2 regions of the Streptomyces odontomachicola genome follow, and region 2 is predicted to be linked to the other one. Evidence: predicted binding sites of a transcription regulator. Region 2 holds the regulator's gene; the other holds the start of a gene.
The links. The regulator HspR, encoded in region 2, represses chaperone genes until heat shock. The targets are predictions, from matches to a motif close to TTGAGNNNNNNNNNCTCAA.
Positions count from the first base shown of each region.

Region 1: lon (endopeptidase La) is a predicted target of HspR. The motif match lies at 2,779-2,797, and genes of this name have one in related genera.

Region 1 is NZ_JBCFOK010000020.1:94,361-100,394, forward strand. It holds gene ABEE00_RS30665 (HAMP domain-containing sensor histidine kinase) at 1-1,033, opposite strand, end outside; gene ABEE00_RS30670 (response regulator transcription factor) at 1,071-1,856, opposite strand; gene ABEE00_RS30675 (spermidine synthase family protein) at 1,955-2,665, opposite strand; gene lon (endopeptidase La) at 2,820-5,228, shown strand; gene ABEE00_RS30685 (lysozyme) at 5,360-6,034, opposite strand, start outside.
Region 2 is NZ_JBCFOK010000009.1:1,617-7,650, forward strand. It holds gene clpB (ATP-dependent chaperone ClpB) at 1-1,241, opposite strand, end outside; gene ABEE00_RS17775 (pyridoxamine 5'-phosphate oxidase family protein) at 1,364-1,780, shown strand; gene ABEE00_RS17780 (heat shock protein transcriptional repressor HspR) at 1,883-2,338, opposite strand; gene dnaJ (molecular chaperone DnaJ) at 2,341-3,540, opposite strand; gene grpE (nucleotide exchange factor GrpE) at 3,598-4,296, opposite strand; gene dnaK (molecular chaperone DnaK) at 4,293-6,034, opposite strand, start outside.

The sequences.
Region 1 (6,034 bases), on a different contig from region 2:
GGGGAGATTCAGCCACCCTGATCGATCCGCCGTGGAGGTCCACGGCCCAGCGCGCGATCGCGAGCCCGAGCCCGGTGCCCCCGTCGCCGACGCCCTGCCCGCCGCCGGCCCCGGCCGTCCCGTTCTTGCCGCCCGCCGCGCTCTTCGCCGCTGCCGCCTTCGTACGGTTGAAGCGCTCGAAGACGTGCGAGCGCTCGGCCTCGGGTATCCCGGGGCCCTCGTCCAGGACCTCGACCTCGAGGCTCTCCTCGCCCTCGCCCCGGCGCGCGCGCACCGTGACCCGGCCGTGCGCTGGGCTGTGCTTCACCGCGTTGTCGATGAGGTTGGCGACGACCTGGTGCAGCCGCTCCGCGTCGGCGTGCGCGGTCAGCTCCGGCGGCGAGACGTCCAGATGCAGGTGCACGTCGGTGCGCGCGTGCCCGGAGCCCTTGCTCATGTTGGCCTCCTTGAGCACGCCCGCCAGATACGGCCACACCTCGAAGCGGCGCGAGTGGAGCGGCACCACGCCGTTGTCCAGCCGCGACAGGTCGAGCAGGTGGTCCACGAGGCGGCCGAGGCGCTCGGTCTGCTGGAGCGCGGTGCGCATGGTCTCCGGGTCCGCCTCGGAGACGCCGTCCACGACGTTCTCCAGGACCGCGCGCAGCGCCGCGATCGGGGTGCGCAGCTCGTGCGAGACGTTGGCCACCAGCTCCTTGCGGTGCTGGTCGACCGACTCCAGGTCGGCCGCCATGCGGTTGAAGGTGTCCGCGAGCTCGCCGAACTCGTCGCGGCGCACCGAGCCCACCCGGCGCGAGTAGTCGCCGTCGGCCATCGCGCGCGCGGCGTCCTTCATCTCGTCCAGCGGCGCGGTCAGCGACTGCGCCACGAACTGGGTGATGAGCAGCGAGGCGATGATCGAGAAGATCGTGATCACCCGCAGCTCGGTCGCGGAGTGCACCGCGAACAGCGCGAGCAGCGTGGTGATCACCACCGAGGCGATGACCAGCGCGCCGAGCGCCGCCTTCACCGAGCGGTACGGGTCCAGGGGCCGCATTGCCTCCCACAGCCGGGCCCAGGCCCGGCCGGCCGGCTCAGGAACCCTCACCGGCGGGCGCCGCTGGCGCGGGGGTCTCCAGGGCGTACCCGACGCCGTGCACCGTGCGGATGCGGTCGGCGCCGATCTTGCGGCGGAGCGCCTTGATGTGGCTGTCCACGGTGCGGGTGCCCGAGGCGTCGGCCCAGTCCCACACCTCGGCCAGGAGCTGTTCGCGGGAGAGCACCGCGCGCGGCGAGTGCGCCAGGCACACCAGCAGGTCGAACTCGGTGGGCGTGAGGTGCACGTCCTCGCCGGTGACCCGCACACGGCGCTGGGCGTGGTCGATCTCCAGCTCGCCGAGCCGGAGTATGCCGCTGCGCGGGGTGTGCGCGGCGAGGGTGGCGCGCTCCACGCGGCGCAGCAGCACGTGCACCCGGGCCGCCACCTCGCGCATGGAGAAGGGCTTGGTCATGTAGTCGTCGGCGCCGACGCCGAGGCCGACCAGCATGTCCGTCTCGTCGTCGCGCGCGGTGAGCATCAGCACCGGGACCGGGCGCTGCGCCTGCACGCGCCGGCACACCTCCAGGCCGTCGAAGCCGGGCAGCATCACGTCGAGCACGATGAGGTCGGGCTGCCACGCCTCCGCCGTGTCCACGGCGGCCGGGCCGTCGCCCGCGGTCTGCACCTGGAAGCCCTCGGCGCGCAGCCGCATGGCGATGGCGTCGACGATCGTCGGATCGTCCTCGACGACGAGGATGCGGCGCTGCGCACCCGGGGTCGTCGCGGCGGCAGCGCTGTTGGCGTGGTTGCCCTGTGTCTGAGTGGTGGTGTTCTGGTCCATTCGGCCCCGCCCCTGCGTTCGCCCCGCGGTTCGTCGTGACTGTGTGACTGCTTGGTGTGCGTGCTGGCAGCAGCGTAAGGGTGGTGTGTGGGCTGCGGCTATGCCGGTTTGGTTGCGAAGTGGACCACGTCGGGGACGCCTCGGACGACGGGGATCTCTTCGGTCCTGACCCCTGTGAATCCGGCATTCCGCACTGTGTCGGTGAATGTCGTGGAGGGCTGCGCCGACCACACGGCGAGCACGCCGCCCGGGGTCAGCGCCCGGAGGCAGGCGGCCAGTCCGGAGGGTCCGTAGAGCGAGCCGTTGTCCTCGGTGACGGTCCACTCGGGCCCGTTGTCGATGTCCAGGCACAGCGCGTCGTACGCCTGGTCCGCGCCGGCCAGCAGCTCCAGCAGATCGCCGTGCAGGAGTGCGGTACGAGGGTCCCGTACGGCCTCCGCGGTGATGCCGGAGAGCGGTCCGTCCTCGCGGTGCCAGTCGATCACCGCGGCCTCGCGCTCGGCCACCGCGATGCGCGACCAGCGCGGTTCGGCCGCGGCCTCCGCCAGCGAGAAGCCCACGCCGAGGCCGCCGATGAGCAGTGCGGGGTCTTGGCGGTCGCCGAGTTCGCGCAGTGCCGCCCGCACCAGCAGCCGCTCCGAGCGGCCGTCGGAGGTGTCCATCAGGAAGCAGCCGTTGGCGATGATCTGGAGGAGGTCGCCGTGGCGCCGCAGCACGACCTCTCCGTACGGGCCCTCGCGGCGGTCCAGGACGACGGGGCCTTCGGTGGTTCCTGTTCCGGTTCCGGGTGCGGGCAGGTGGTCCAGCATGCGGCACATCCTCGCAGTGGGAAGCGGGGGCGTACGGGGCTCGGGGCGGCCCGCGGATATTGCTGTCAGCGAACATCCGCCCCGGGAGGGAACAGCGGGACCCCTCGCGAGCATTGAGTGGGCATAGCTCAACTTGCATGCCGAGGGAGAGATCATGGCTTCGACGTCCGAAACGCTCACCCTGCCCGTCCTGCCCCTCGACGACGAGGTGGTCCTGCCGGGGATGGTGGTGCCGCTGGACCTGTCCGACAACGACGTACGCGCCGCCGTCGAGGCGGCGCAGGCCGCCGCACACAAGGGGGACAAGCCGGAGGTGCTGCTTGTTCCGCGCACCGAGGGCAGCTACGCGGACATCGGCGTGCTCGGCCGCGTGGAGCAGGTCGGCAGGCTGGCCGACGGCGACCCCGGCGCGCTGATCCGCGGCCTGCGCAGGGTGCGCGTCGGCTCGGGCACGACCGGGCCAGGGGCCGCCCTGTGGGTCGAGGGCACCGGCGCAGAGGAGCAGGGTCCTGACCCCGTTCCCGGCCAGGTGGCCGAGCAGATGAAGGAGTACAAGGCGCTGGCCACCGACTGGCTCCGCAAGCGCGGCGCCTGGCAGGTGGTGGACCGGGTGCAGCAGATCGACGACGTCGGCCAGCTTGCCGACAACGCCGGGTACTCCCCGTTCCTGACCACCGAGCAGAAGATCAGGCTCCTGGAGACCACCGACCCCGTGGAGCGGCTGCGCTTCGCGACCGAGTCGCTGCGCGAGCACCTGGCCGAGCAGGACGTGGCGGAGTCCATCGCCAAGGACGTGCAGGAGGGCGTGGACAAGCAGCAGCGCGAGTTCCTGCTGCGGCGGCAGATGGAGGCCGTGCGCAAGGAGCTGGCCGAGCTGAACGGCGACCCCGAGGACGAGGGCGAGGACTACCGCGCCCGCGTCGAGGCCGCCGACCTGCCGGACGAGGTGAAGAAGGCCGCGCTCAAGGAGGTCGACAAGCTGGAGCGCTCCAGCGACCAGTCCCCGGAGGGTAGCTGGATCCGCACCTGGCTCGACACGATCCTCGAACTGCCGTGGAACGAGCGCACCGAGGACGCGTACGACATCACCGGCGCGCAGCGCGTGCTGGACGAGGACCACGCGGGCCTGGACGACGTGAAGGAGCGCATCACCGAGTACCTGGCGGTGCGCAAGCGGCGTGACGAGCGGGGGCTGGGCGTCGTCGGCGGGCGCCGCGGCGGTGCCGTGCTGGCGCTGACCGGCCCTCCCGGCGTCGGCAAGACCTCGCTCGGCGAGAGCGTCGCGCGTGCCATGGGCCGGAAGTTCGTGCGGGTCGCGCTCGGCGGCGTACGGGACGAGGCGGAGATCCGCGGGCACCGGCGCACGTACGTGGGCGCGCTGCCCGGGCGCATCGTGCGGGCCATCAAGGAGGCCGGCTCGATGAACCCGGTCGTCCTCCTCGACGAGGTCGACAAGCTCGGCTCGGACTTCCGCGGCGACCCGTCCTCCGCGCTCCTCGAGGTCCTGGACCCGGCGCAGAACCACACCTTCCGCGACCACTACCTGGAGGTCGAACTCGACCTGTCCGACGTGGTGTTCCTCGCCACGGCCAACGTCCTGGAGGCCATCCCGGAGGCGCTGCTCGACCGCATGGAGGTCGTCCAGCTCGACGGGTACACCGAGCACGACAAGGTCACCATCGCCCGCGACCACCTGCTGCCCCGGCAGCTCGAGCGCGCCGGGCTGCGCGGCGACGAGGTCGCGATCGACGACGAGGCGCTGCGCAAGCTGGCGGGCGAGTACACCAGGGAGGCGGGCGTACGGAACCTGGAGCGGGCCGTCTCGCGGGTGCTGCGCAAGGTCGCGGCCAAGCACGAACTGGGCGAGCGCGCGCTGCCGTTGACCGTCGGCGTGGACGACCTGCGCGACCTGATCGGGCGGCCGCACCACACCCCGGAGTCCGCGCAGGACCCGGCCGAGCGGCGTACGGCGGTGCCGGGCGTGGCGACCGGGCTCGCGGTGACGGGCGCGGGCGGCGACGTCCTGTTCGTCGAGGCGTCGCTGGCCGACCCGGAGACCGGGGCCTCGGGGCTCACGCTCACCGGGCAGCTCGGCGACGTGATGAAGGAGTCCGGGCACATCGCGCTCTCCTACCTGCGCTCGCGCGGGGCCGAGCTGGAGCTGCCGGTGGGCGACCTCAAGGAGCGGGGCATCCACCTGCACGTTCCGGCGGGCGCCGTGCCCAAGGACGGGCCGAGCGCGGGCATCACCATGACGACCGCGCTGGCCTCGCTGCTCAGCGGGCGCCAGGTGCGGCCCGACGTGGCGATGACCGGTGAGGTCTCGCTGACCGGCCGGGTGCTGCCGATCGGCGGCGTGAAGCAGAAGCTGCTCGCCGCGCACCGGGCCGGGATCACGACGGTCGTGATCCCGAAGCGCAACGAGCCCGACCTCGACGACGTCCCCGCCGACGTCCTGGAGGACCTGGAGGTCCACCCCGTGACGGACGTACGCCAGGTCCTGGACCTGGCCCTGACCCCGGCCGAGACCCCGGCGGAACGGGAGCTCCCGCTCGCCGCGTAAGCGGGAGCCCCCTCCGCGATGAGCTCCGGCCGTGCGGTGACGGGCACGGCCGGAAACAGACGGGCGGTCCCCACGAGGGGGCCGCCCGTCGCGTGTGCGGGACAGGGGGTTGGGCAACCCCGTGTGGCCGGCTAGCCGTTCGCGAGCGCCTGGAGTCTGTCGTATGCGCCGTTGAAGACGTTGTGGTCGCCCACCGTCGGGCCCGAGGACGTGTACTGCCAGAAGGTGTAGTAGCCCCAGCCTGCCGGGAGGGTGCCGGGCGATGAGGCGTAGCGGGCGATCCACAGGGGGTTCGTGGCGCCGAACGCCGCGGAGTTGCCGGTGCACTGGGTCCACCAGTTGGTGGTCGTGTAGATCACCGCGTCCCGCCCCGTACGCGCCTTGTACGTGCTGGTGAAGTCGCGGATCCAGCTCACCATCGCGCTCTGCGACTTGCCGTAGCAGGTCGCCCCGTACGGGTTGTACTCGATGTCCAGCACGCCGGGCAGCGTCTTCCCGTCCCTGCTCCAGCCGCCGCCGCTGTCCACGAAGTAGTTGGCCTGCGCGGCGCCGCTGGAGGAGTTCGGCAGGGCGAAGTGGTACGCGCCGCGGATCATGCCGACGTTGTACGAGCCGTTGTACTGCTGAGCGAAGTACGGGTTCTTGTAGCCGGTGCCCTCGGTGGCCTTCGTGTAGGCCCACTTCACGCCGCTGTTCCAGAGGGTGGACCAGTTCACGTTCCCCTGGTGGCTGCTCACGTCCACGCCCTCGACCGTCGCGTCGAGCATGCGCGGACGGGACCCGTCCGTGTGATCGCCCTCGTGCTG
Region 2 (6,034 bases):
ATCTCGACCGGCGAGGAGTCGATCTCCATACGGAGGCGGGAGGCGGCCTCGTCCACCAGGTCGATGGCCTTGTCGGGGAGGAAGCGCGAGGTGATGTACCGATCCGAGAGCGCCGCGGCCGCCACCAGCGCGCCGTCCGCGATCTGCACCTTGTGGTGCGCCTCGTACCGGCTCTTCAGACCGCGAAGGATCGCGATGGAGTCCTCCACCGTGGGCTCGGCGACCAGCACCTGCTGGAAGCGGCGCTCCAGCGCGGCGTCCTTCTCGATCCGCTCGCGGTACTCGTCCAGCGTCGTCGCGCCGACCATCCGCAGCTCGCCGCGGGCCAGCATCGGCTTGAGCATGTTGCCCGCGTCCATCGCGGACTCGCCGCCCGCGCCCGCGCCGACCACCGTGTGCAGCTCGTCGATGAAGGTGATGACCTGCCCGTCGCTCTCCTTGATCTCGGAGAGGACGGTCTTGAGGCGCTCCTCGAACTCGCCGCGGTACTTCGCGCCGGCCACCATCGCGCCCAGGTCCAGCGCCACCAGCGTCTTGTCGCGCAGCGACTCGGGCACGTCGCCCTTCACGATCCGCTGCGCGAGCCCCTCCACGACGGCCGTCTTGCCGACGCCGGGCTCGCCGATCAGCACAGGGTTGTTCTTCGTACGACGCGAGAGGACCTGCACCACGCGGCGGATCTCCTGGTCACGGCCGATCACCGGGTCGAGCCCGCCCTCGCGGGCCGCGGCGGTGAGGTCGGTGCCGAACTTCTCCAGCGCCTTGTACGTGCCCTCGGGGTCGGGGTTGGTCACGCGCTTGCCGCCGCGCGACTCCTGGAAGGACGACAGCAGCTTCTTGTCGTCGGCGCCCTGGTCCGACAGCAGCTTCCCGGCCTGGCCGCCCTTCGCTGCCACGCCGATCAGCAGGTGCTCGGTGGAGACATACGCGTCGCCCAGCTCCTTGGCCCGCTGCGAGGCGTCCGCGATCACGGCCAGCAGCTCGCGGTCGGGCTGCGGCTTGCCCACGGTCGAGCCCTGCACCCGGGGCAGCCCGGCGAGCAGCTTCTCGGTGCCCGAGCGCAGCGCGGCCTGGTCGGCGCCGGCCGCGGCGATCAGATCCTGGATGTTCTCGTTGTCCTCGCCCTCCAGCAGGGCGAGCAGGAGGTGGGCCGGGGTGATGTCGGGGTGACCGTCCCCGACGGCGCGGTCGTTGGCCGCGCTGATCGCGTCCCGGCTCTTGTTGGTCAGCTCGGCGTCCACTGTCGTGCTCTCCTCCTATGTCGTTGTCCTGCTGCCTGCCACGAAAGGCGTTCTCTGCTTACCTCAGCATCCAGCAAGTTGAGTCTATTCCACTCAACCTTCGGGGAACTAGATTCGTTCCCATGACGACCACGCATTCCGCGCCCCAGCACACCGACGCCTTCCTGGAGTTCTGGCGGGAGCGCCACTACGCGACGCTCACCACGCACCGCCCCGACGGCACCCCGCACGTGGTGCCCGTGAGCGTCACGTACGAACCCGGCACCGGCACCGCGCGCGTCGTCGCCAGCCGCACCAGCAAGAAGGCCCGCAACGTCGCCGCCGCCGGAGCTGACGGCATGCGCGTGGCCCTGTGCCAGGTGGACGGCCGCCGCTGGGCCACCCTGGAGGGCACCGCCACGGTCCGCACCGCGCCCGAGGACATCGCCGACGCCGAGCGCCGCTACGAGGAGCGGTACGGCCGCCCGCCGCGGCCCAACCCGGAGCGGGTGCTCCTGCACATCGCGGTCAGCCGCACCATGAGCCGCGGCCTCAAGTGACCGGCCGCACCATGTGACAGCACCCCGGGTGAGCGGCCGCAGAGCACGAAACCCCCTCCGTACGCCGTACGGAGGGGGTCGGGGTCATGGGCACGGAAGCTCTCAGTCGCGGCGCTTCTTGGGGCGCCACACCACGAGCGCGCTGGACTGCTGCACGTCCTCGTACGGCACGAGGTCGCGCCGGTAGGAGGCGTGCACCTGCGCCTCGCGCTGCTGCATGGCGGCCGCCGCGCCCTCCACCGCCTGCTGGAGCTCGGCGACCCGGGACTGCAGGGCGGTCACCTGGTTCTCCAGCTCGATGATGCGCTTGATGCCGGCCAGGTTGATGCCCTCGTCCTGGCTCAGCCGCTGGACCTCCCGCAGGAGTTCGATGTCCCGCGCGGAGTAGCGGCGGCCCCGCCCGGCCGTGCGGTCGGGCGAGACCAGCCCGAGACGGTCGTACTGGCGCAGGGTCTGCGGGTGCAGACCCGAGAGCTGTGCGGCCACCGAGATGACGTAGACCGGCGTCTCCTCGGTCAGCTCGTAGGGATTGCGCCTGCGTCCGCTCCGGCCATCCACCGTCAGTCTCCCTTCGCGGCCTTGAACAGCGCCGCCCTCGGGTCCTCCTCGCCCGCCATCGCGTCGCGGTAGGACTCCAGGGTGTCCTTCGCCTTGTCGGTCAGATCCTTCGGCACCGACACCTCGATGGTGACCAGCAGATCACCCCGGGTGCCGTCCTTGCGGTAGGCCCCCTTGCCGCGCGCCCGCATGGTGCGGCCGCTCGGCGTGCCCGGCGGCAGCTTGAGCTTGACCGGCGGGCCGCCCAGGGTGGGGACCTTTATCTCACCGCCCAGCGCGGCCTCGGGGAAGGTCACGGGGACGGTCACCGTGAGGTTGTCGCCCTTGCGCCCGAACACCGGGTGCTCGTCCACGTGCACCACCACGTACAAGTCGCCGTTGGGACCGCCGCGTTCGCCCGGAGCCCCCTTCGCGCGCAGCCGGATGCGCTGCCCGTCGGACACCCCGGCGGGGATGCGCACCTGCATGGTGCGCGAACTGGTCGCCCTGCCCGAGCCCTTGCAGGTCTCGCAGGGGGTCTCGGCGATGAGGCCGCGGCCCTTGCAGTCGCGGCACGGATCGGTCAGCGAGAAGCCGCCGCCCGTGCCGCGCGAGACCTGTCCGGTGCCGACGCAGGTCGGGCACACGCGGGGCGTGCCGTTCTGGTCGCCGGTGCCCGAACACGCCTTGCACGCGGCCGAGGAGGACATCCGCAGCGGAACGGTCGCGCCGTCCACCGCCTCGGTGAAGCTCAGCGTCACCTCGGACTCGACGTCCTGGCCCCGCCTGGGCTGCGTACGCCCGCCCGCGCCGCCCCTGTTGAAGAGGCCGCCGAAGACGTCGCCGAGCCCGCCGAAGCCGCCCGGCGCTCCCGGGCCGCCCGCGGTGCCGCCGGGCTGGCCGCCGCCGAACAGGTCGCCGAGGTCGAAGTTGAAGCTGCCGCCGCCCGGCTGGCCGCCGGCCCCGCCGGGCCGGAAGCCGCCGTTGCCGAACAGCGAGCGCGCCTCGTCGTACTCCTTGCGCCGCTTGGGGTCGCCGAGGACGTCGTACGCCTCGGAGGCGTCCTTGAAGCGCTCCTCCGCCTTGGGGTCACCGCGGTTGGCGTCCGGGTGGTTCTCCCTGGCGAGCTTGCGGTACGCCTTCTTGATCTCGGCTTCGGTGGCGTCCTTGGGGACGCCGAGGACCTTGTAGTAGTCCTTCTCGATGAAGTCCTTGGTACTCATCCCCGACGTCCCTCCTCCCGCTGGCTGTTATTACCTGTCGTACCCGCCGAACGCCTCTCAGCCCTCGTCCGGGCCACCGTTCTCCTCGTCACCGGCCGGCTCCCCGTCTCCCGCGCCCGCGGAACCCGGCTGCGGCTCGGCCACGCCGACCCGCGCGGGGCGGATCGTACGCTCGCCGATCCGGTACCCGGGCTGAAGGATCTGCACGCACGTGGTCTCCGTGACCTCGGGCGAATACGAGTGCATCAGCGCCTCGTGCACGGTCGGGTCGAAGGGCTCGCCCTCCTTGCCGAACTGCATCAGGCCCATCTTGGCCGCGACCATCTCCAGCGACTCCGCCACCGACTTGAAGCCGCCGACGAGTTCGCCGTGGTCACGGGCCCTGCCGATGTCGTCGAGCACCGGGAGCAGGTCGGTGAGCAGATTGGCGACCGCGGTCTCCTTGACCGAGGCGCGGTCCCGCTCGACCCTGCGCCGGTAGTTCGCGAACTCCGCCTGGAGCCGCTGGACATCCTGTGTGCGCTCGTGCAGCTCGCTGCGGGCCTGGTCCAGCTGGGCCACCAGCGAGGCGTCCTGGGCGTCCTGCATGTCGTGCTCGTTTTCTGCGCTCAGGTCCCCGGCCGGGGCCGCCGGGCCGCCCGCCGCCTCGTCGGCGGGGGCGGACCCGGCGGCCTGCGCCGCAGCGTCCTCGGGCTGTGCGGCGGCGTCGGCGGGGACATCGGACTTCTTGTCGAAGCCCGGGGTCTCCTCCGTCACGCGGCACCGTCCTTCGGCTTCTGCTGGTCGTCGTCCACGATCTCGGCGTCGACGACGTCGTCGTCCTGGCCGGACTTGGCGTCACCGGCACCGGCGGCACCCGCCTGGGAAGCGCCCTCGGCACCCTCGGCGCCCTCGGCACCGCCCTGCGCGGCCTGCGCGTCGGCGTACATGGCCTGGCCCAGCTTCTGGCTGGTGGCCGCGACCTTCTCGCTGGCCTCGCGGATCGCCGCGGTGTCCTCGCCCTTGAGCTTCTCCTTGAGGTCGTTGACGGAGGTCTCGACCTCGGTCTTGACCTCGGCGTCCACCTTGTCGGCGTTGTCCTCGAGGAACTTCTCGGTCGTGTAGACCAGCTGCTCCGCCTGGTTCCGCGTCTCGGCGGCCTCGCGGCGCTTGTGGTCCTCCTCCGCGTACTGCTCGGCCTCGCGCATCATGCGCTCGATGTCTTCCTTCGGCAGGCTGGACCCGCCGGTGACCTGCATCTTCTGCTCCTTGCCCGTGCCCAGGTCCTTGGCGGACACGTGCATGATGCCGTTCGCGTCGATGTCGAAGGTGACCTCGATCTGCGGAACGTTGCGCGGAGCCGGCGGCAGGCCGGTGAGCTCGAACATGCCGAGCTTCTTGTTGTACGCCGCGATCTCGCGCTCGCCCTGGAAGACCTGGATCTGCACCGAGGGCTGGTTGTCCTCGGCCGTGGTGAAGGTCTCCGAACGCTTCGTCGGGATCGTGGTGTTGCGCTCGATGAGCTTGGTCATGATGCCGCCCTTGGTCTCGATGCCGAGGGACAGCGGGGTGACGTCCAGCAGGAGGACGTCCTTGACCTCGCCCTTGAGGACACCGGCCTGGAGCGAGGCGCCGATGGCGACGACCTCGTCCGGGTTGACGCCCTTGTTGGCCTCCTTGCCGCCGGTCAGCTCCTTGACCATGTCGGCGACGGCCGGCATGCGGGTCGAACCGCCGACGAGGACCACGTGGTCGATGCCGGAGAGCTCGATGCCCGCGTCCTTGATGACGTTGTGGAACGGCGTCTTGCACCGCTCCAGCAGGTCCTGGGTGAGCTGCTGGAACTGAGCGCGCGTCAGCTTCTCGTCCATGTGCAGCGGGCCCTCGGCGGACGCCGTGATGTAGGGCAGGTTGATCGAGGTCTCGGAGGACGAGGACAGCTCGATCTTCGCCTTCTCAGCGGCCTCGCGGAGGCGCTGGAGGGCCATCTTGTCCTTGGACAGGTCCACGCCGTTGCTGTTCTGGAACTGCTTGACCAGGTGGTCGACGATGCGCTGGTCCCAGTCGTCACCACCGAGGTGGTTGTCGCCGTTGGTGGCCTTCACCTCGACGACACCGTCGCCGATCTCCAGCAGCGAGACGTCGAAGGTGCCGCCGCCGAGGTCGAAGACCAGGATCGTCTGGTCTTCCTTCTCCAGGCCGTAGGCGAGTGCCGCGGCGGTGGGCTCGTTGACGATGCGCAGGACGTTGAGGCCCGCGATCTCGCCGGCCTCCTTGGTGGCCTGCCGCTCCGCGTCGTTGAAGTACGCCGGGACGGTCACGACGGCGTCGGTGACCTTGTCGCCCAGGTAGGCCTCGGCATCCCGCTTGAGCTTCTGCAGGATGAAGGCGCTCATCTGCTGCGGGTTGAAGTCCTTGCCGTCCAGGTCGATCTTCCAGTCGGTGCCCATGTGGCGCTTGACCGACCGGACGGTCCGGTCCACGTTGGTGACCGCCTGACGCTTGGCGACCTCAC